DNA from 3 places in the Kushneria phosphatilytica genome. Region 1 is predicted to be linked to each of the others. Evidence: predicted binding sites of a transcription regulator. Region 1 holds the regulator's gene; each other region holds the start of a gene.
What was found. The regulator sigma-54, encoded in region 1, starts transcription at its own class of promoters, with help from an activator protein. The targets are predictions, from matches to a motif close to TGGCACNNNNNTTGCTNT.
Positions count from the first base shown of each region.

Region 2: a site for sigma-54 is predicted at 2,623-2,640, ahead of FY550_RS00380 (amino acid ABC transporter substrate-binding protein). Genes of this name have one in related genera too.
Region 3: a site for sigma-54 is predicted at 2,966-2,983, ahead of FY550_RS15875 (NRAMP family divalent metal transporter). Genes of this name have one in related genera too.

Region 1 is NZ_CP043420.1:2,182,048-2,189,596, forward strand. Features, by position in the region: gene FY550_RS10075 (KpsF/GutQ family sugar-phosphate isomerase) at 1-113, shown strand, start outside; gene FY550_RS10080 (KdsC family phosphatase) at 147-698, shown strand; gene lptC (LPS export ABC transporter periplasmic protein LptC) at 802-1,392, shown strand; gene lptA (lipopolysaccharide transport periplasmic protein LptA) at 1,434-2,006, shown strand; gene lptB (LPS export ABC transporter ATP-binding protein) at 2,003-2,728, shown strand; gene FY550_RS10100 (RNA polymerase factor sigma-54) at 2,860-4,251, shown strand; gene hpf (ribosome hibernation-promoting factor, HPF/YfiA family) at 4,317-4,625, shown strand; gene ptsN (PTS IIA-like nitrogen regulatory protein PtsN) at 4,980-5,453, shown strand; gene rapZ (RNase adapter RapZ) at 5,456-6,352, shown strand; gene FY550_RS10120 (HPr family phosphocarrier protein) at 6,339-6,608, shown strand; gene mgtE (magnesium transporter) at 6,706-7,549, shown strand, end outside.
Region 2 is NZ_CP043420.1:75,855-83,403, forward strand. Features, by position in the region: gene hemE (uroporphyrinogen decarboxylase) at 1-926, shown strand, start outside; gene FY550_RS00370 (thiol-disulfide oxidoreductase DCC family protein) at 919-1,419, shown strand; gene speE (polyamine aminopropyltransferase) at 1,532-2,395, shown strand; gene FY550_RS00380 (amino acid ABC transporter substrate-binding protein) at 2,753-3,784, shown strand; gene FY550_RS00385 (amino acid ABC transporter permease) at 3,908-5,098, shown strand; gene FY550_RS00390 (amino acid ABC transporter permease) at 5,100-6,194, shown strand; gene FY550_RS00395 (amino acid ABC transporter ATP-binding protein) at 6,256-7,020, shown strand; gene FY550_RS00400 (RidA family protein) at 7,076-7,468, shown strand.
Region 3 is NZ_CP043420.1:3,411,639-3,419,187, reverse strand. Features, by position in the region: gene FY550_RS15895 (sugar phosphate isomerase/epimerase family protein) at 1-351, opposite strand, end outside; gene FY550_RS15890 (UbiX family flavin prenyltransferase) at 575-1,183, shown strand; gene FY550_RS15885 (SDR family oxidoreductase) at 1,256-2,005, shown strand; gene FY550_RS15880 (GntR family transcriptional regulator) at 2,049-2,747, opposite strand; gene FY550_RS15875 (NRAMP family divalent metal transporter) at 3,023-4,261, shown strand; gene FY550_RS15870 (LamB/YcsF family protein) at 4,277-5,047, shown strand; gene FY550_RS15865 (5-oxoprolinase subunit B/C family protein) at 5,070-6,674, shown strand; gene FY550_RS15860 (acetyl/propionyl/methylcrotonyl-CoA carboxylase subunit alpha) at 6,671-7,549, shown strand, end outside.

The sequences.
Region 1 (7,549 bases):
CAGTCCGGATCATGGAAGATCACCGTATTACTGCACTGGCGGTGGTCGATGATCAGCAGCGCCCTGTTGGCGCACTGCATATGCACGACCTGCTGACCAGTGGCGTAGTCTGAGCGCCTGTTTCCCACTTTCCCGGAGCCCTGTCGATGTCCCGAACCGAATATAATCCCAGCCCTGAAGTGCTTGAACGCGCCGCTCGGGTACGTCTGCTGGCGCTTGATGTCGACGGTGTCATGACCGATGGCGGACTCAACTACACGGGTGATCCGCATGAGCACAAGCGCTTTCATGTACGCGATGGGCTGGGGCTCAAGCTGTTGCAACGCAGCAATATTGAAATCGCCATTATTACCGGCCGGAACTCATCAGCGGTAACCACCCGTGCCGAAGAACTGGGTATCGAGCATGTCTACCAGGGGTGTGAAGATAAATGGCAAGCGCTGAGCGAACTCCTTACCAGGCTTCGGCTGGAGGCCGATCAGGCGGCTTACTGTGGTGATGATCTGGTCGATCTGGCGGCCATCCGGCAGGCCGGGCTGGGCGTTACAGTCAACGATGCCCCCGGTGAAATTCGCCAGCATGCCGATTATGTCACTCTTACCCCCGGCGGCCACGGTGCAGTGCGAGAGATCTGTGAACTGATTCTGAAGGCTCGAGGTGAATGGGATGCCATCGTGGCCGAGTTCGCCTCCTGCTGATGAGTCCCTCCATTGCGCCTTTCGAGTGCGTTAGAATTCATCGCATCATTTCAGCGCGGCCTCATGATGCGGCCGCGCACGTTCACGACAGTGGCACGAGCACATGATAGCGACTCTCAAACGCCTAGCTCCACGATTCTGGCTGCTGCTGCTGCTGGTGGCGCTCGGTATCGGGCTGACCCTGATTGAACAGCGAGGGCGCCTGATGTCACCGACATTCAACGCTACCAGCGATGGCGAACAACCGGACTATTATCTGGAGAACGTGGAATACACCCGCTTCAACGCCCAGGGAGAGGCCGACCAAACGCTCTCATCACCACGGATTGCGCACACCCCTGATGATGATGTTACCCGCGCCCGCAGTCCGAATGTCATGCTGCTTGATAGCAGCGGACGTCACTGGCATGCCACCGGTAAGCAGGCCAGACTGAGTGGCACTGATGACACGCTGGTTCTGACGGGTGATGCGCGTTTGTTCGAACCCGATCGCCAGTGGCGTCTGGAAACCGATACGCTGCATTATGATCGCAATGACCGCCATGCCTGGAGTAACAGCGAGTCGTATTTCCACCGGGGCAACCAGCGTACTCGTGGCAATCGTTTCGATGCCTGGCTTGATCGGAAGGAGCTGGTCATCGATGGCGATGTCCATGGTTACTTTCCGATGACCACTCAATCAGACACGCCGTAAGGGCGCCTGTCTTTCCTGACAAAACCGACAAGGAATCCGACATGAAGCGACGCCTGCTGCTCTGCTCTGCTGCCCTGACGGCCGGTCTGATCGCTGCCGCACCGGTAGCGGCACTGGAGGGCGATGCCGAGAAACCCATCCAGGTCTCGGCAGATCGGCTACAGCTCGACGACAAGGCCGGTACCGCCGTCTATACCGGCAATGTTCAGATGGAACAGGGGTCGATGGAACTCGACGCAGCTACGGTCACCATCCGACGAGGCAACAATGGCGGCGTTTCACAGGTCACCGCCAAAGGTGGCGGGGGCAAGCGCGCCTATATCGAACAGAAACCCAACCCCACCGACCCTCTGGTGCGTGGCTGGGGCGACACCCTGATCTACCACGCTGATAGCCGGCGGGTGGAAATGATCGGCGATGCCGAGTTGCATCAGGGTGATGACACCTTCAACGGCGGCTACGTCCAGTATCATCTCGACACCCGCCAGGTAGACGCTCGCGGACGACAGAATGCCGATCAATCCGAGGGTAGCAGTGGCAAGAACGGTCGAGTACACATGACCCTGACGCCAAACACCGCCAGCAGCAACGACGGGGGAAGCAGCGGTCAATGAAGACGCTGAACGTTACGCATCTCGCCAAGAGCTTCAAGGGTCGGCGTGTGGTGCAGGACATCAGCCTGTCAATCCGACAGGGTGAAGTCGTCGGGCTGCTAGGGCCCAATGGCGCCGGCAAGACTACTTCCTTCTACATGATCGTGGGACTGATTCGCGCCGATGCCGGCCATGTCTCGATTGATGAGCTTGATCTCAGTCGCGAACCGATGCATCGACGTGCCCGCTCGGGTATTGGTTATCTTCCGCAGGAGGCCTCGATCTTTCGCAAGATGACGGTCGCCAACAATATCCGGGCGATACTGGAAACTCGCAAGGATCTTGATCGCGCCGGCCGCCAGCGACGCCTTGATCAGTTGCTGGAGGAATTCAGCATCACCCACATTCGCGATAACGTCGGCATGAGCCTTTCCGGCGGAGAGCGCCGACGTGTTGAAATCGCTCGGGCACTGGCCACGGAACCGGCTTTTATCCTTCTGGATGAACCCTTCGCAGGGGTTGATCCCATCTCGGTGGGAGAAATCAAGGGCATCATCCGGCAGTTGCGCACGCGCAATATCGGTGTATTGATCACCGACCACAACGTGCGTGAAACACTGGATATCTGTGACAACGCCTATATCGTCGGTGATGGCAAGATCATCGCCGAAGGCGATGCCAGCGCCATTCTCGCCAATCAACATGTGCGTGATGTCTATCTGGGGCACGAATTCCGACTCTGATCACTGCCAGGCGTGGCATGGAATTTGCTTCAAAAACCCCTTGTGGCTCTTGCATGGCATGAAGGGGCTCGATAGCGTGTCGTCAATGTACCAGTGACGAGCCCGCCATCATGTCCATGATGAAACCCTCCATGCAGCTTCGAATCGGCGCCCAGCTGAACATGACGCCGCAGTTGCAGCAGGCCATTGCCCTGTTGCAGCTGTCGACGCTCGATCTGCGTCAGGAGATTCAGCAGGCGCTGGAAAGCAATCCCCTGCTTGAGCTCGAGGAAGACTTCGACGAGCTGGAGCTCAGTGATCCCCGGGACGAGGAATGGGCGGAAGACATTCCCGATGAACTGGCGCTGGATAGTCAGTGGGAAGATATCTATCCCGACGCCGTCGGTAACGGCAGTGACCAGGCGCCCGATTTCGAACGCAACACAGCTGCCGAAACCCTGCAACAGCATCTTGGCGCGCAGTTGGCGCTGCTGACGCTCGACGAACGCGATCACCAGATGGCCGAAACCCTGATCGATGCACTCGATGACAGCGGCTATCTGAGCGTAACGCTGGACGAGCTCTGTCAGGGGCTGCGGGCCCAGGGTATGGCTGGACTGCGTGTCAGCGAACTTGAGCAGCTGCTGGTACGACTCCAGCAGTTCGAGCCCAGTGGGGTTTTTGCCCGCGATTTGCGCGAATGCCTGTTATTGCAGTTGGCACAGTTGCCTTCCGACACGCCTCATCTACCTCAGACAAGACGCCTGATTCGCCATTTCCTCGAAGCACTGGGACTGGATAACCGCAAGCTGCTACGACGCCGGCTGGGGGTAGACGATGAGACGCTCACCACCATCATTGCCACCATCCGCACCCTGGACCCTCGGCCGGGGCAACGTTTCGAAGGTGCCGAGCAGGGCTATATTGTTCCTGACCTGATTCTTCGTCGCAGCCCTCGTGACGGCTGGCAGCTCGAACTCAACCCCGATGCCCTGCCCCGCCTGCGTATTCAGCCCGACTATGCGGCGCTGATACGTCGTGCCGACAAGAGCGATGACAACAGCTTTCTCAAGCAACATCTACAGGAAGCCCGCTGGTTGATGAAAAGCCTGTCAAGCCGTAACGACACACTGCTCCGGGTAGGACGGGAAATCATGCTGCATCAGCAGGCATTTCTCGAGCACGGCGAAGAGGCCATGAAGCCCCTGGTTCTGGCCGATATCGCCAGCGCCGTCGAAATGCATGAATCCACCATTTCACGTGTTACCACGCGCAAGTATATTCACACCCCTCGTGGTGTCTTCGAACTCAAACACTTCTTCTCCAGTCATGTCGGACAGGAAGGAGAAGGCCATGCCAGTACGGCGATTCGAGCGCGGATCAAGAAGCTCATCAGCGACGAATCCCCCCGCAAGCCGCTTTCCGATGCACGCCTGGTATCGCTGCTGTCGGACAGCGGAATTACCGTCGCTAGACGAACCATCGCCAAATACCGTGAATCCATGGGTATTCCTTCGTCGAGTGAACGCAAGCGACTGGCATAAGCAGGGTAGGCACCCGAGCCAAAAGGTTTACAATCAACTTGTCACCTGTCGGAAAGGAGCGTGTCATGCAGGTCAATATTACCGGCCATCACATCGAACTGACCGATGCACTGCGAGACTATGTTCATCAGAAGCTGGCCAGGATAGAGCGACATCACGACAACATTACCAATGTGCAGGTCACTCTCTCGGTGGAAAAATCACGTCAGCAGGCTGCCTGTACCCTGCATGCTTCCGGCGCGGAGCTTCATGCCAACAGTGAACAGGATGATATGTATGCTGCCATCGATGCCCTGACCGACAAGCTGGACCGTCAGTTGGTCAAGCACAAGGAAAAGGTTCAGGCACGCGCCCAGGGCAACGGCAAGAACTGAACACCCTTGCAGAACCGGCAAGGCACAAGGAAGTCATGTCCCGGGCGGAACTTCGGGTCCGCCCGGGCATTCGAGGGAACACAAGGCCTGTTAACACTGACAAGACTCGCCGCACTGCTGCCTCCTGACCGTTCGAGCAGGCGCGAGAAGAGCCATTCGGTGAGCCACCATGACCCATGAACAATACCGCAGCAGTGGTTTTCGCAAGTCCCCGGAAAAAATACAGGCCAATGTGCAAAAGAACGTTGCATTACGCTCATGCGGCCTGTTACACCGCACATACCGCGCCGGCGTTTGCAGCCCCGTTGCCTGCGGCGCCAGGATTTCGCAAGCGTTGACAGGCTCCCGCACATCATGACGCTCGATCAGATCCTCCCGCCGGAACGCACCATGTTCGATGTGACCGGTGGCAGCAAGAAACGGGTGCTGGAATTCTTCAGCACCCTGATCGCCCAGAATACCCCCAGCATTGACGCCCAGGAGGTGTTCGGCCGGCTGATCAGCCGCGAGCGACTTGGCAGCACCGGCGTAGGTAATGGCGTCGCCATTCCCCATGCTCGCAACCCTCATTGCCGCCAGCCACTGGCCAGTTTCCTGAGTCTGGCCGATCCGATCGATTTCGATGCCATCGACGGGGAACCGGTCGATCTGATCTTCGTGCTGCTGGTGCCTGAAACTGCCGATGATACCCACCTGGCATTGCTGGCCCAGATTGCCGAGCTACTCAACTCGGACGAAACTCGCAAGGCACTACGCGCTGCCGAAAGCCAGCCAGCGCTTTATGAGACCCTGATCGGGGCCATCCGCCAGCAAAACGAGCGCAACTGATCATGCAACTGGTAATCATCAGTGGCCGATCCGGCTCCGGCAAATCGATCGCGCTGCAGGCGCTCGAGGATCTTGGCTTCTATGCCATCGATAATCTTCCAGCCATGTTGCTGGCACCGCTGATCGATGAACTCGAAGCTGGCAGCCCACACCGACGTCGGGTTGCGGTCAGCATTGACGCCCGCAACCTGCCGACCGCGCTGGAACAGTTCCCGGGCCTGCTGGAATCACTGACCGGACGCGGACTTGATTGCCAGGTGGTCTATCTCACTGCAGAACCCCGGGTTCTACTGGAACGCTACGCGGCAACACGCCGGCGTCATCCGCTGACACGCGAAAGCGACATGACGCTGGCAGAAGCCATTGAATCCGAGGAGCAGTTCCTCTCTCCGATCCGTCATACCGCCGATCTGGTTATCGACACCTCGAACCTGACCCTGCACGATCTGCGTAGCCGGATCAGTGAGCAGGTCGCTCGCGACAATTCCAGCCAGATGACGCTGACACTCGAGTCCTTCGGTTTCAAGCGTGGCGTTCCGCTGGATGCCGATCTGGTCTTTGATGCCCGCTGTCTGCCCAATCCCTACTGGGACCCACGCCTGCGCGGGTCCACGGGACAGGAACAGGCCGTTATCGATTTTCTCGAGCAATACCCCGATGTCGAGGATATGTTCATCGATATTCGACAATGGCTGGATCGCTGGTTGCCCGCCTATACCGCCAGTCGACGCAGTTATCTGACTGTTGCCATCGGCTGTACTGGCGGGCAGCATCGCTCGGTCTATCTGATCGAGCGGCTGGGTGCTTATCTGGCCGAACGGTTTCCTTCGGTACGTATCCGTCACCGCGAGCTGACAGTGCAGCGTACCCTTGGCAGGGCAAGTGATGGCTCGGCGTGAACTCACCCTGATCAATCGCCGCGGGCTCCATGCCCGGGCCGCCACCAGATTGGTACAGTGTTGTCAGCAGTTCGATGCCAGTGTCACCGTCTGGCATGGTGAGCGCCGGGCCGACGCCGCCAATATCATGGCTCTGATGATGCTGGCAGCGCCCTGTCATACCCTTTTGATTGTCGACACCGATGGCCCGGAAGCCGAAGCGGCGCTGGAAGCCATTACCCTGCTGATCGAGGCTCGCTTCGATGAAGACGGATAACGTTCGCCTCGGCTGATTCGGTTCCATGAGCTCACGCAGTTAGCGAACAGTGGTGCTAAACTGGCGTCCGTTCACGCCGGCTCGGGAATCCTCACGCATGAGCATGCAACCGGAAACACTCCAGCAACGTCTGGAACGCCTCAATGCGGCCCTGGAAGAAGGGGCGACCGGTCAGGTCAGACGCATGCTCAATCGCGGTCTGGCAGCGGTAGATGTCGCCCAGTTGCTGGAATCGACGCCACCACGGGAGCGCGAACAGCTCTGGGCAATGATCGAGCCTGAACTGCAGGGTGAGGTACTGCAGTATCTGGTCGATGATATCCAGACCGAATTCCTGGGCCGCATGAGCGTGGAACAACTGCTCTCCATCTCACGGCAGCTGGATACCGACGACAAGGCTGACCTGCTGCAACGCCTGCCCAATACCATGATCCAGCACGTGCTTGCGGGCATGGGTACGGCCGAACGCGAGCAGGTGGAGATGGTGCTCGCCTATCCGGAGGATACTGCCGGCGGGCTGATGGACACCGAGACCGTCACTATTCGTCCGGAAGTCTCTCTGGCTGTGGTACAGCGCTATCTGCGACGACACGAGCGGTTGCCTGAATCTACCGACACGCTACTGGTCGTTACACGTCGTCGCGAGCTGATCGGTCATCTTCCATTAACGCGGCTTTTGGTCAGTGACCCGGATATCACGGTTCGCGAGATCATGGAGACCGATCTTGTCACACTGACAGCGCTGACGCCGGAGGAAGAAGTGGCCAGCGTTTTCGAGCGCTTCGACCTGATCTCGGCGCCCGTTTTGAGTATCGATGGCAAACTGCTGGGGCGTATCACCATCGATGATGTAGTGGATGTCATTCGTGAGGGCGCCGGTCATACGATGATGAGTATGGCCGGGCTGGAAGATGACGAAGATACCTTCGCACCGGTACTAC
Region 2 (7,549 bases), 1.5 Mb from region 1:
TGGATCTGTGTCGCAATGCCGAGATGGCCTGTGAGGTGACCCTGCAGCCGATTGACCGGTTCGATCTGGACGCTGCCATCCTGTTCTCCGATATTCTCACCATCCCTGATGCGATGGATATGGGGCTCTACTTCGTGCCGGGAGAGGGACCGATGTTCCGCAACCCGGTGCGCGATGCTGCGGCCATTGATCGCCTGAGTGCACCAGACGCGGAGCGCGATCTCGATTATGTCATGAATGCAGTGTCGACCATTCGTCGCGAGCTCAATGGGCGCATGCCGCTGATCGGTTTCTCCGGCAGCCCCTGGACGCTGGCGACCTACATGGTCGAGGGAGGGCCGAGCAAGGACTTCCGCCATGTGAAGGGGCTGCTCTACAGCGATCCCGAGGCGCTGCATCGTCTGCTATCAGTGCTGGCCGATGCGGTGACCGATTATCTCAATGCCCAGATTCGCGCCGGGGCCCAGGCGGTACAGATCTTCGATACCTGGGGCGGCGCGCTTACCACGCCGGCCTATCGCGACTTCTCGCTGGCGTACATGCAGCGCATCGTTGATGGCCTGATCCGCGAGCATGAAGGCCGCCGTGTACCGGTTATCCTGTTCACCAAGAATGGCGGGCAGTGGCTTGAGCAGATCGCTGCGACCGGCTGCGATGGCGTCGGGCTGGACTGGACCACCGAGCTTGGTGACGCCCGGGCACGCATCGGTAATCAGGTAGCGCTGCAGGGCAATCTCGATCCCAGTGCGCTGTTCGGCGCCCCGGCCACCATCCGTGCCGAGGTGGCTCGTATTCTGGAGAGCTTTGGCGCCGGTTCCGGCCATGTCTTCAACCTCGGTCATGGCATCTCCCAGTTCACCCCACCGGAAAACGTGACGGCCTTCATCGAGGCTCTGCATGAGCTGAGTCCGCAGTGGCATGAATGAAACGCCGCCTCTTCGCGGTCACAAGGCGGGGCGCAAGGCTGAGCCCCTCTTCACACAGCTGATCGTATTCGATGGCGGCTGCCCGCTCTGTCGCCGGTCGGTGGCCTGGCTATTGCGTCATGAGCGCGCTCCCATCACCGCGCTGGTGACGCTGCAATCCACGCTGGGGCATCGGCTCGGGGAACATTTCGGCGAGAACGCCGATGCGCTCGACAGTGTCTGGCTGATCCGGGCGGGGCGACTGCATCGTGACAGCGAAGCGCTGTGGCGCACGGCGCAGGTGCTGAAGTCGCCGCTGCAGCTGCTGGCATACCTGCGCTGGTTGCCCCAGGGGCTGCGTGATGGCTGCTATACCCTGATCGGACGCTATCGTCATCGACTGGCGCGTGACCCGGGGCTGGATGAGGCCGTACAGGCACGGCTGCTGGCCGGGCTGAGCCCGGCACAGTGCCGGGCTATCGACCTGCCCGAGGCCCTGGCAGCATGCGTCTGAACGGGGTGCTTTTCATCCTGTCGCTGGCAGGCTATGTTGCCCGCCCCGGCGGGTCATCCGGCCCGTTATCGCCAGCAGTAGTGACCGGTAGCGACCGGCAGGAGAGAGTGAGATGAGTGAACAGCCCCTTGATGGCTGGTTCATCGAGCGATTCGATCGTGAGGGCAGTGCCATCGGTCTGAAGGTGCATGAAAAACTGCACGATGAAGTCACGCCCTGGCAGCATCTCGAAGTCTACGCAACCGAGACCTACGGCAATCTGATGGTGCTCGATGGCTGCGTGATGCTTACTGATCGGGATAATTTCCTCTATCACGAGATGATCGCTCATCCGGCGCTGTTCACGCATGCCGATCCGAAGCGGGTCGTGATCATCGGCGGCGGTGATTGCGGTACGCTACGTGAGGTACTGCGCCATCCCGGGGTCGAAAAGGTCACCCAGATCGATATCGACGAAGCCGTGACCCGTGCGGCCGAACGCTTCTTTCCCCAATTGACCGAATCCAATCATGATCCGCGCGCCGAGTTGCTGTTTGCTGATGGTGTCCAGTGGGTCGATGATTGTCCGGAAGGCAGTGTCGATGTCCTGATCATCGATTCCACGGACCCGGTGGGGCCCGCGGAAGGGCTTTTTCAGCAGGATTTCCTGGCGCGCTGTCAGCGCCTGCTGCGTGAAGGCGGCGTAATGGTGCAGCAGAGTGAATCGCCGCTCTATCACAGCGGCTCGATCATTCGCGATCTGCGCACCGCCATGACGCAGGCCGGATTCGACAGTGTGGCGACTCTGGTCTTTCCGCAGCCGACTTATCCCTCCGGTTGGTGGAGTGTAACCCTGGCCGGCAAACACTGCCCGGCCGATCGCTTCCGCGAAGCCGCCGCGCGTGACCGCGCCTTCGCGACCGAGTATTACAGCGAGGCCCAGCACTTTGCTGCACTGACCCTCCCTCCTTTCATGACCCGTTTGCTCGCTGATTGATCCTCTCTGACCCGGTGATTGCCGGGTCATCTTTCACTCTCCAAAGATGATTTCCGCTCGGCCTTTTACATGCCGTTACGCTTTGCGCCGAACTGGTGCGCCAGCGTATCGCCGCACGTCCTCATGCGCTTTAACAGTGCAGATTCATGCCCAAAGCAGCATTTTCCTGGCTGTTAAAAGTTATTAAATAATTGAGCAAAAAGGCTTTTTATAGTCATGAGCCTTTCTGGAACACTCCTTGCAACTTTCGACCAGTGGCAGGGCATGCTGCTGCTCGATCATGATAAGTCGTCGCAGTGAGCAGGCGACATGCTTTTCCCGAACCTCCACAAACATGAACAATCAGGGAAATTTTCCATGGGAACTTACAAGTCCGCCTTGATGGCGCTGGCCGCTGGCACCACGCTTGCCTTCACCCTGACGCACGCCGCCCAGGCAGCTACCCTGGATGACGTCAAGAGCCGTGGGCAACTGCGCTGCGGGGTCAGTGATGGCCTCCCCGGTTTCTCCAACCCCGATGCCAACGGCAAATGGCAGGGCATCGATGTCGAAACATGTCGCGCCGTGGCCGCCGCCGTGCTCGACGATCCCGGTAAGGTGGCCTTTTCGCCGTTGACGGCCAAGGAGCGTTTTACCGCGGTGCAGTCCGGCGAGGTCGATATGCTTTCGCGTAACACTACCTGGACCGCCTCGCGTGACAACTCCATGGGGCTGAACTTCACCGGCGTGAATTTCTATGACGGCCAGGGCTTCATGATCCGCAAGGATCTCGGCATCAACAGTGCCAAGGAGCTGGATGGTGCTTCGGTTTGTGTGAATTCCGGTACCACCACCGAGCTCAATCTGGCGGATTACTTCCGCGCCAACAACATGCAGTATCAGGCGGTCAGCTTCGATGAGATGAATCAGACTGCGGCCGGCTTTGATAGCGGGCGCTGTGATGTATTGACCTCGGACTCCTCGCAGCTGGCAGCGCTGCGCCTGCAGCTTTCCGATCCCGACAGCGTCAAGATCCTGCCCGAGCGAATCTCCAAGGAACCGCTGGGTCCGGTGGTGCGCCAGGGCGATGACCAGTGGTTCGATATCGTCAAATGGACCCTGTTCGCCATGGTCAACGCCGAGGAACTGGGCGTGACCAGCCAGAACGTCGATCAGATGCGTGACAACCCGCCCAACCCCAACGTGGCGCGCCTGCTCGGCAAGGATGGCAACTTCGGTCAGCAGATGGGCCTGACCAATGACTGGGCCTACAACATCGTCAAGAAGGTCGGCAACTACGGTGAAGTCTACGCCAAAACCGTTGGTGCCCAATCTCCGCTCAAGATCGACCGCGGTATCAATGCACTGTGGAACCAGGGCGGCGTCATGTATGCCCCGCCAGTGCGCTGAGCGCGTCTGAACGATCGACTTGCTGGCGCCGCATCGCCAATGCGGCGTTTCGAGTCGCAAGCTTCGTGACCTGTCGGGCCAAGTCCGACAGGTTGCCGGATCGATCCAGGCGGAGAACCGTCAATGCTGCGTCCTTCCACGTCCATTCCCCGCCGCGGTCACGGACCGCTGTGGCGTAACCCGGCCGTACGGGCACTGGCCACCCAGGTGATCCTGCTGATCGCGCTGGTGGTGGTGATCGGACTGCTGATTCATAACACCCTGATCAATCTTGATGCCCGCGGCATCAATACCGGCTTCGATTTCCTGGACAGGCGCGCGGGATTTCCCATTTCGCAGACACTGATTCAATACACCAGTGACAGCACCTATGGCCGCACCTTTGTGGTCGGCTTGCTCAATACCCTGCTGGTATCGGCGCTCGGTATTGTGGCGGCGACCATTATCGGCTTTCTGGTCGGCATTGCCCGACTGTCACCGAACTGGCTGCTGGCAAGGCTGGCCGCCTGTTATGTCGAAATCTTCCGCAATATTCCGCTGCTGTTGCAGATCCTCTTCTGGTACTTCGCGGTACTGCGTTCACTGCCCTCACCCCGCCAGAGTATCTCCCTGTTCGATGCCTTCTTTTTCAACGTGCGTGGACTGATCATGCCGGCCCCCGACACTCAGCCTGCTTTTGTCGCCGTGTGGGGCGCGCTGCTGGCGGCGATTGTCGCCACCGTGGGGCTGGTTGTTTACGGTCGGCGTCGCCAGGCCGCCACCGGCAAGGCACTCCCGAGTGGCAGGATCGGGATGGTGCTGATCATTGGTCTGCCGATCGTGGTCTACTTCCTGGCTGGTCGCCCGCTGAGCTGGTCCATGCCCGAACTGGGCGGTTTCAACTTCCGCGGTGGGATGAATGTAGTACCGGAGTTGCTGGCGCTGTGGCTGGCCCTGTCGATTTACACCGCGTCGTTCATTGCCGAGATCGTCCGCTCGGGCATTCAGTCGGTACCGGGCGGGCAGACGGAAGCGGCCCGCTCACTGTCGCTGCCGGGGGGGCTGACCCTGCGCAAGATCGTGTTGCCTCAGGCGATGCGGGTGATTATTCCGCAGATGACCAGTCAGTATCTCAACCTGATCAAGAACTCCTCGCTGGCTACGGCCATTGGCTACCCCGATCTGGTAGCGGTCTTTGCCGGTACCACGCTCAACCAGACCGGTCAGTCGATCGAGATCATCGCCATGACCATGGCGGTCTATCTGGTCATCAGTCTGCTGATTTCGCTGTTGATGAACATCTACAACGCGCGTGTCGCGATCAGGGAGCGCTGAGATGAGTTCTTCACGGGACATGATTGCTGCGCGTCCGGCACCCGATCAGCGCCATGGCGTCATCGGCTGGCTACGCATCAACCTCTTCTCCGGACCGATCAACTCGGTGGTGACCCTCGTAGTGCTGGTGCTGCTGGTGCGGTTGCTGTGGCCGGTCATTGACTGGGCGCTGATAGAGGCCGACTGGGTCGGGAGCACGCGTCAGGCCTGCACCGGTGATGGTGCCTGCTGGGTCTTCATTTCGGTGCGACTCAACCAGATCGTCTATGGCTTCTATCCGGAGGCGATGCGCTGGCGGGTCGATATCGTGTTTGCGCTGTTTGCATTGCTGGTGGCCTGGCTGGCGATCCCGCGGCTGCCGTTCAAGCGCTTTGTGGGACTGTTTGCGCTGATCGGTTTTCCCATCGTGGCCTGGATTCTGCTGCTGGGCGGCATGTTCGGACTCACGCCGGTGCCTACGCGCCAGTGGGGCGGGTTGATGCTGACGCTGACCATTGCCGCGGTCGGCATCGTCGGCTCGCTGCCGATTGGCGTGTTATTGGCGCTGGGCCGACGCTCGAAGATGCCGCTGGTCAGGGGCGTCTGCGTGGTATTCATCGAGTTCTGGCGGGGCGTGCCACTGATTACTGTGCTGTTCATGGCCTCGGTGATGCTGCCGCTGTTCGCGCCTGCCGGTGCCGAGTTCGACAAGCTGCTGCGCGCCCTGATCGGCATCATGCTGTTCTGGAGCGCCTACATGGCCGAGGTCGTGCGAAGCGGGTTGCAGGCGATCCCGAGAGGCCAGGGGGAGGCCGGTGCCGCGCTTGGGCTGAGCTACTGGCAGCGGATGGGGCTGATCATCCTGCCCCAGGCGCTCAAGCTGGTCATTCCCGGCATCGTCAACACCTTCATCGCGCTGTTCAAGGATACCTCGCTGGTGCTGATCATCGGCCTCTTCGACCTGCTGGCGGTGATCCAGTCAGGACTGAACGATGCCGACTGGCTGGGTTTCGCCATCGAGGGCTATGTCTTCGCGGCACTGATCTACTGGGTCTTCTGCTTCTCGATGTCGCGCTACAGCCAGTACATCGAACGGCGGCTGCATACCGGTCACTGATGAACCCGCGGCGGGCAGCTCGCATGGCTACCGCCGCATTGATAACAACAGGAGTGCTGTGATGAGTGAAGCCAGCGCAACCGCCACCGATCAATCGATGATCACCATCAACCGGCTCAACAAGTGGTACGGCGACTTTCATGTCCTGCGCGATATCGATCTCGAGGTGGCAAAGGGCGAGCGTATCGTCATCTGCGGCCCATCGGGGTCGGGCAAATCAACGCTGATCCGCTGCATCAATCATCTGGAACGCCATCAGCAGGGCGACATTACGGTGGGTGGCGTCCACATGACCAACGATATCAAACGCATCGAGCAGATCCGGCGCAACGTCGGCATGGTGTTCCAGCACTTCAATCTGTTTCCCCATCTGACCGTGCTGGAGAACTGCTGCCTGTCGCCCATCTGGGTGCAGAAGAAGCCGCGCCGTGAAGCCGAGAAGACCGCCATGGAGTACCTGGAGCGGGTACGCATCGCCAACCAGGCGCAGAAGTATCCCGGTCAGCTCTCGGGTGGTCAGCAGCAGCGCGTAGCGATTGCCCGGGCGCTGTGCATGCATCCCCAGGTGATGCTGTTCGACGAACCGACCTCGGCGCTCGACCCCGAAATGATCAAGGAAGTGCTCGATGTCATGATCGAACTGGCCCGCGAAGGCATGACCATGCTCTGCGTGACCCATGAGATGGGCTTTGCCAAAACGGTCGCCGACCGGGTGATCTTCATGGACGAGGGGCAGATCGTGGAATCGGCACCGCCGCAGGAGCTCTTCAACAATCCGCAGTCGCCGCGCACGAAGGAATTTCTCAGCCAGATTCTGGGCCACTGATCGATACCACTGCGCTGCCGTCCCCTGACGGCAGCGCTCTGTCACGGGAATCCTCATGATTCAGAAGATGATGTGTGCCGGCGCGCCACAGCCGATTGCGCCCTTTTCCCACGCCTGCCGGGTCAACGACCTGGTATTCATTACCGGCCAGATGCCGACCGTACCGGAGACCAACGAGATGCTGCTGGGTACCTTTACCGAGCAGACGCATCGAGTGATGCAGAATCTCGCCATTGTGCTGGCTGAAGTGGGCACTCACTTCGATTATGTGGTGCAGGCGCGGGTGTTTATTACCAATATGGGGCACTTCGATGAGGTCAATGCCATCTACCGCAGCTACTTCAGTGATTCCCTGCCCACCCGCACCTGCATCGGTGTGACCGGCCTGGCCGGTGGCGCCGATGTGGAAGTCGACATGATTGCCTGGATTCCGCCTGCCTCCCTGTAATCCCGATATATGCGCGCTTGCCGGGTGGTCGCAGATATGAAGTGCATGTTCGGCAGCCGGCCCACCGCCTCTGGCGCGTCC
Region 3 (7,549 bases), 1.2 Mb from region 1:
GACGGCAAGCTGGTCGCGATTACGCGTGAAGTCGGTCAGCGCATCCTTCCGTGTACTGGTGCACATCAGCAGTCGATCAGTACCCAGCTCGGCCATCAGCTCAAGCTGGCCGTCGAGACGGGCCATGGCAAATGCATCAAAATCCGGTGCTCCCAGCACATCCGGCCACGGCTGTAGCGCCACGATGGCCAGGCCCAGCCGAGTTGCCAGTTCAGCAATGGTCTGCGGTGACTCCTCGGCTTCGCGCACATCCGGTTCGAACAGTTCGACGCCATCAAAACCGGCCGCGGCAATGGCCTCGAGCTTGTCGACCAGGCGGCCGCTCAGCGACACGGTGGCAATGGCTTTCATCAGCGCTTCTCCATGGTTTGATGTCTGTGACCATAGCGGGCTCAAGCGGTGAGCGACAGAATGGACTGGGCCCTCCCGAGTCACCTGCCAGGGGTGTATCCTGCAGGATCACTTTCGATCGGACGGTCCCGACGCCCATGAGAGATGCATTCAGACAGTGCAGGCGCCTATCCCACGATCCTTGCCTGTTGCCACTTCGGTTGGTCGGGGAGGGAGCGTGCCCATGAGTCGTCGTCGGTTGATTGTTGCCATCACCGGGGCCAGTGGCTTCGTCTATGGCGCCAGAGCGCTGGAGATGCTGCGGCCACTGGAGGTAGAAACTCATCTGATCCTGTCGAAATCCGCCGATCTGACCCGGCGCTACGAGACCGGGATCAGCCGTGAGGCGCTGTTTGAGCTGGCCGATGAGGTGCATCCGGTGGGCGATATAGGCGCCTCGCTCTCCTCAGGCTCGTTTCGTACCCTGGGGATGCTGGTGGCGCCCTGTTCGGTGAAGACCATGTCCGAGATCGCCAGCGGCGCCACGACCAATCTGATCTCCCGGGCGGCTGACGTGGTGCTCAAGGAGCGTCGCCGGCTGGTGCTGATGTTGCGTGAAACGCCACTGCATCTGGGGCATCTGCGCACCATGACCGCCCTGACTGAAATGGGAGCGATCATGTTTCCACCGGTCCCTGCCTTTTACGCCCGGCCCGACTCGCTGGAGACGATGATTGATCACAGCGTGGCGCGGGCGCTGGATCTGTTTGATATCGACATCAAGGGTATGCCGCGCTGGGGAGAAAACCTGCACCCGCCGGGGAAAGTTCAACAGCCGCGCAACGACGACTGAAAGACCTGCTGCCTGCTTCCGGGTATTTGCTATCCTGGACGTTATGGTGAAATGGCAGGCTATGGAGCAGGTATGGATCTTTCAGGCAACACGGTACTGGTGACGGGGGGTGGCAGTGGCATTGGGCTGGCCATCGCCGAGCGTTTTCTGGACGCTGGCAGTGAAGTCATCATTTGTGGGCGGCGCGAAGACCGGCTGCGTGAAGCACAGCAGCAGCATCCGGCATTGCATGTGCGTGTGGGTGATGTCGAGCATCAGCAGGGGCGTGAGGCACTGATCGAGCAGATCACCCGGGAGTTTCCGAACTTCAACGTGCTGGTCAACAATGCCGGGCTGCAGCGTCGCCACCGTTTTGCCGAGGATGACGCGCCCTGGTCGGAGCGTCAGCAGGAGATCGCCATCAATTTCGAAGCGCCAGTGCATCTGGCATCGCTGGTACTGGACCATTTTCGGGCCCAGCCACGCGCTGCTGTTATCAATGTCTCGTCGGGGCTGGCCTTTGTGCCGGGTCTGTTCGCGCCGGTCTATTCGGCGACCAAGGCCGCTCTGCACTCCTTCTCCCTCTCCCTGCGCGGTGAGCTGGCCCACACGCCCATCGAGGTCATTGAGATTGCGCCCCCGGCGGTCAATACGGACCTGGGTGGCGTGGGGGTACACGTCCATGGTGAACCGGTCGATGCGTTTGCCGACTCGGTGATGCAGCGGATCGCCGCGGGTGAGGTGGAAGTCGGCTACGGGGGGGCGGAAGAGCGCCGCCGCGCCTCCCGAGCAGAGCTCGACGCCTGGTTCGAGCGCATGAACGGTCCGCTGATGCAGCGCTGATTCCGCGGCAGTCGGCTTCCCGGGGCCGGCGCCTTTGCTTTTCTCAGTCCATTCCGGGCGTTGACGCGATGTTGGCGCCCGCTTCATAGCGCGTATAGGCCGCCAGCACGATACGTTCCGACTGTACCAGGTAGTGCTCGAGCAGTTGCGAGGCTTCCTGGGCCTGTTCGGCCTCAAGCGCTTCGAGCACACGCTGGTTCATCGCCACATAGGGCCCATGCAGCATTTCCGGATCAGCAATCAGGCCAAAGGCGAGGCGTAACTCTGCCGCCAGCCGGCGAAAGAAGACATTGAGTCTTTCGCTGTCCGCCAGCGATACAATGGCGGCATGGAAGGTCATGTTGGCGGTGCCGACAGCGTTCCAGTCCTGCGCCTCGCGATGGGTCAGGCCGCTTTCGACAGCAGTCCGCATGGCTCGGACGCCCGGGTGCCCGGGCCAGGCTTCTGCCAGGGCGCGGCACTCGATGAAGCGTCGCAGCCGGTAGATATCCACGATGGAGGCCATGCTGGGCGTGGTGACGAATACGCCCCGATTGGGATGGTGGGTCACCAGCCCCTCATGGGCCAGACTGCGAAACGCTTCTCGCAGGGTGTTGCGCGAAACACCCAGCTGCTCGCTCAGCCCGGCCTCCGATAGCCGCTGTCCTGGTACCAGCTCCCCTTCTACCAGCATGCGCCGCACGCGGCTTGTCACGGTTTCCCCCAGGGTTCTGCCGGATTCTCCAGCGCTCGGCTTTGTCATTTCGGTGCGGCTTCCCTTCGCGTGTCATGAACTTCGATCCGGATGTTCCCCGATTTCTGCGACCGGCAGCAAGGGTGAGTGGTGCACTCCCGTGGGTCGCACAGGGTAGGCCATGCGCCATTATTGAACACAAGTCGAATGCACATTCAGTCAGTCAGCAATTATTGTTGAACAATCAAGCTGTAATGAGGCGGCATTAACAGCGGCTTTGTTCATTCTGGCATGCAAATTGCCTTGATGAAGCACTATCCACCCGATTTCGGAGTCCAGCCGATATGGCGACCAGCACCGAAGAAAACTTTGCAAAGTCGAGGCAGGCCTCATTGATCGGCGCCGTTTTCATGATGGCGACCTCGGCGGTCGGACCGGGGTTCATTACCCAGACGGCGACCTTTACCTCGTTGATGGGGGCGGCCTTTGCCTTCGGTATCCTAGCCTCGATCGTGATCGACTTCGTGGTGCAGTTGAATATATGGCGGATTGTGACCGTCACCGGCATGCGTGCACCCGAAGTAGCCAATGCGGCGCTACCCGGCAGCGGCTACCTGCTGGCGGTACTGGTGATCTTCGGTGGGCTGGTCTTCAATGTAGGCAACATTGCCGGTGCCGGACTGGGGGTCAACGCTCTGGTGGGGCTCGACCCACAGTGGGGTGGCTTGCTCAGCGGGCTGATAGCCATTGGTATCTTCCTGTCGCGCCGCGCCGGGGTCGCCATTGATCGCATCGTGATGGTGCTGGGTCTTTTGATGCTGGTCCTGACGGTATTTGTCGCCTTCGCCTCCCATCCGCCGGTAGGCGAGGCGCTGCGTCAGACCGTCATGCCCGATCACATCAGCTTTGCCACCATTACCACCATCGTGGGTGGCACGGTGGGTGGCTACATCACCTATGCCGGGGCGCACCGTATTCTGGATCGGGGTGCGGGTGGCGTGGAGCATGTCGACACCGTCTCGAAGGCCGCGCTGAGAGGCATTCTGGTGACCGGCGTGATGCGCTATGTGCTGTTTCTCGCGATTCTCGGCGTCGTCGCCAGCGGGGTGGTGATCGACACCTCCAGCCAGAGTGCCAATCCGGCAGCGCAGGCCTTCCAGGTTGCGGCAGGCGAGTTCGGTCTGCGCGCCTTCGGTCTGATTCTGTGGGCTGCCGGCATCACCAGCATCATTGGTGCGGCCTATACTTCCATGACGTTTCTGAGCGCCTTCCGCCCCGGTATCGAGGAGACCGTGCGCAATCGTGCCACGGTGGTGTTCATCGCGGTGTCGCTGATCGTGTTCTTGCTGCTCGGGACGCCGCCTGCCGCACTGCTGGTGTTCGCCGGTGGCTTCAATGGACTGATCCTGCCACTGGGGCTGACGCTCTTTCTCTGGGTGGCCTGGCGGCGCCAGGATCTGATGGCGGGCTATCGCTATCCGCGCTGGCTGCTGGTGGCGGGCGCCATCGTCAGCCTCATGACCTGGTACATGGGCTTTGAGTCCATTGGCCCCATTTTCGCCTTTCTGACGCCGAGTGCCTGACAGGAGAGTTCATACATGGCACATATCGATCTCAACAGCGATCTCGGAGAGAGCCTGGGCCAATGGCGCATGGGGGATGACGACACCATGCTGAGCATTGTCACCAGTGCCAATGTGGCCTGCGGTTTTCATGCCGGCGATCCCGCCGGCATCCTGCGTACGCTGAAGGCCGCCGCCGACAATGGCGTGGCGATCGGGGCTCACGTGGCGTATCCCGATCTGGTGGGCTTTGGCCGTCGCGCCATGGATATTGCCAGTGAGGATCTGCGCGCCGATGTGATCTATCAGATCGGTGCGCTTCAGGGACTGGCGCGAGCCGCCGGCACCCGGGTGAGCTACGTCAAGCCTCATGGCGCCCTCTACAACACCATCGCTCGCGATGAGCGTCAGGCACGTGCCGTGATCGAGGCGATGCTCGCCGTGGATCCTTCACTGGTATTGATGACGCTGGCAGGCACGCCGTTGACCGGCTGGGCCAGAGAGGCGGGGTTGAATACGGCCGCCGAGGCTTTTGCCGATCGCGCCTATGAAAGCGATGGCAGCCTGGTCTCCCGTCGCGAGCCCGATGCCATGCTGCATGATGCCGAGGTGGTCGCCGAGCGGATGCTGCGTCTGGTCCGCGAGGGTGTGGTTGAAAGTCGCGAAGGTATCGACATCACCGTGGCGGCGGATTCGATCTGTGTGCACGGGGACAGCCCTGATGCCGTGGCCCTGGCGCAGGCAGTCCGCAGCCGATTGGTCGCGGCAGGGATCGAACTGCGTGCCTTTGTGGACGGTATTGCATGAGCCTCGACTTTCAGGAGCTCTCATGAACATTTTACCCGTTAGCCTGAGTGCGCTGCTGGTCGAGCTGGACGACCTGTCGCAAACGCTGGGCCTGTTCGAACATCTAAAGGCCCATCCGATCGAGGGTGTCACCACCATCATTCCGGCGGCGCGCACTTTGCTTATGCATTTCGATCCGGGGCGGATCAGCGCTCGAACGCTGGCTGCAGCGCTGCGCCGGTGTCCGCTGACCGGTAGTCAGCGGGCGTCCGGTGAGCTGGTGGAAATTCCTGTCTGTTACGACGGTGAAGATCTCGATGAGGTCGCGCGGCTGCTGGAACTCACCACCGATGAGGTGATCCGCCGTCATTGTGAAGCCGAGTATCAGGTTGCCTTCTGTGGTTTTGCTCCGGGCTTTGCCTACCTCACCGGCGGTGCCGGCTTCGATGTGCCGCGTCGAAGCACGCCTCGCACGCGTATTCCGGCCGGCGCGGTAGGCCTGGCCGGGCCCTTCAGCGGTATTTATCCCACCGACAGCCCCGGTGGCTGGCAACTGATCGGCGTCACACCGCTGGACATGTGGGATATCAATCGCGAGCCGGCTGCCCTGTTGCAGCCCGGCATGCGAGTACGGTTCAGCCCGACCAGTGAGCGTCCGAAGCGCCAGGCCAGGCCCGTGACTGCGCCACAGGGCTCGGCGAGGGACGAGCCGCCGATGCTCGAGGTCGTCAACGCCGGGCTACAGAGCCTGTACCAGGACCTCGGGCGCAGCGGACAGACCCATCAGGGCGTTTCGGCTTCCGGCGCCATGGATCGGGATGCCTTTCGCGCGGCCAACCGATTGGTCGGTAACCCCTCGAATGCGACGGCCATCGAAATCGCCCAGGGCGGCGTGACAATCAGATGTCACCGCCCGGCACTGATCGGGATCACGGGCGCCGAACTTTCCGTGACGATTCGCCCGGAAGCGGGCCCGGCTTACGCCGTCAGCACCTGGTGGCCGATCGAGCTGGCGCCGGGCGATACCCTGACCCTGGGCGCACCGACGGCCGGGGCGCGCAGTTATCTGGCGCTCCGCGGTGGATTCGACGTAACACCGATACTGGGCAGCTCGGCCACCGATACGCTGGCCCGGCTGGGTCCGGCACCGCTGGCGAAGGGCGATACGCTGCACACGGCCCACCTGCCGGTGAGCGCGGTATCGCTTGATGAGACACCGGCCTGCAAGCTCCCGCAGCCGAAAGATACCGTGACGCTGGATATCGTCCCCGGCCCGCGCAGCGACTGGTTTAATGCTGCTGCCCGCGAACGTCTCTGCCAGCAGGTATGGCAGGTCACGCCACAATCCGATCGGGTCGGCCTGCGACTCTCGGGCGAGGAAACGCTCGAGCGCGCCCGGCAGGGCGAGCTGCCCAGCGAGGGTACGGTCACCGGCGCCCTGCAGGTGCCCGCCAATGGCCAGCCGGTACTGTTTCTTGCCGATCACCCATTGACCGGTGGTTATCCGGTTATCGCCTGTGTGGCCGACTATCACCTCGATCTGGCCGGCCAGATCCCCGTAGGCGCCGGTATCCGTTTCAATCCGATCCCCGAGCCTGTGCCATCCGCTGATAACGCCCTTTCGGAGTCAAGCGAGGTTTCTCCATGAACAGCTCCCTCCCTCACCGGCCCCTGAAGAAGGTGCTGATCGCCAACCGCGGTGAAATTGCGGTGCGTGTGATCCATGCCTGTCGCGATTACGGGATCGACTCGGTGGCTGTCTATGCCGACGGCGACCTGGAGGCCATGCATGTCCGATTGGCCGATGAAGCCCTTGCGCTCGATGGCGAGCGCGCTGCAGAAACCTATCTCTCGATCGACAAGCTGTTGGATGCAGCGCGTCGCTCGGGCGCAGACGCCATTCATCCCGGCTACGGGTTTCTCTCCGAGCGCGCCGATTTCGCCCGCGCCGTACAGGCCGCGGGGCTGGTCTGGATTGGGCCTGAGCCGCACACCATCGATACCCTGGGAGACAAGGTGGAGGCACGCCGGCTGGCGCTGGCGGTAGGCGCGCCACTGGTTCACGGCACCGAGAATCCCGTGGAAAGTGCCGAAGAGGTCGTGGCCTTCGCCGAACAGCATGGCTTGCCGATCGCCATCAAGGCGGCTTTTGGCGGGGGCGGCCGCGGTCTCAAGGTGGCCTGGCGCATGGATGAGGTGACCGAACTTTATCATTCAGCAGTGCGCGAAGCCGAAGCGGCCTTTGGCAGAGGCGAGTGTTTCGTCGAGCAGTTTCTTGATCGTCCGCGACATATCGAGGCGCAGGTGCTGGGGGATCGGCATGGCAATGTGGTGGTGGTCGGCACCCGTGACTGCTCACTGCAGCGGCGCAACCAGAAGCTCGTCGAGGAGGCACCGGCCCCCTTTCTGAGCGATGAGCAGCGCAGCCGTATTCATCAGGCCGCCCGGGATATCTGCGCCCGGGCCGACTATGTCGGCGCGGGTACGGTGGAGTTTCTGCTGGGACGTGACGACACGCTCTCG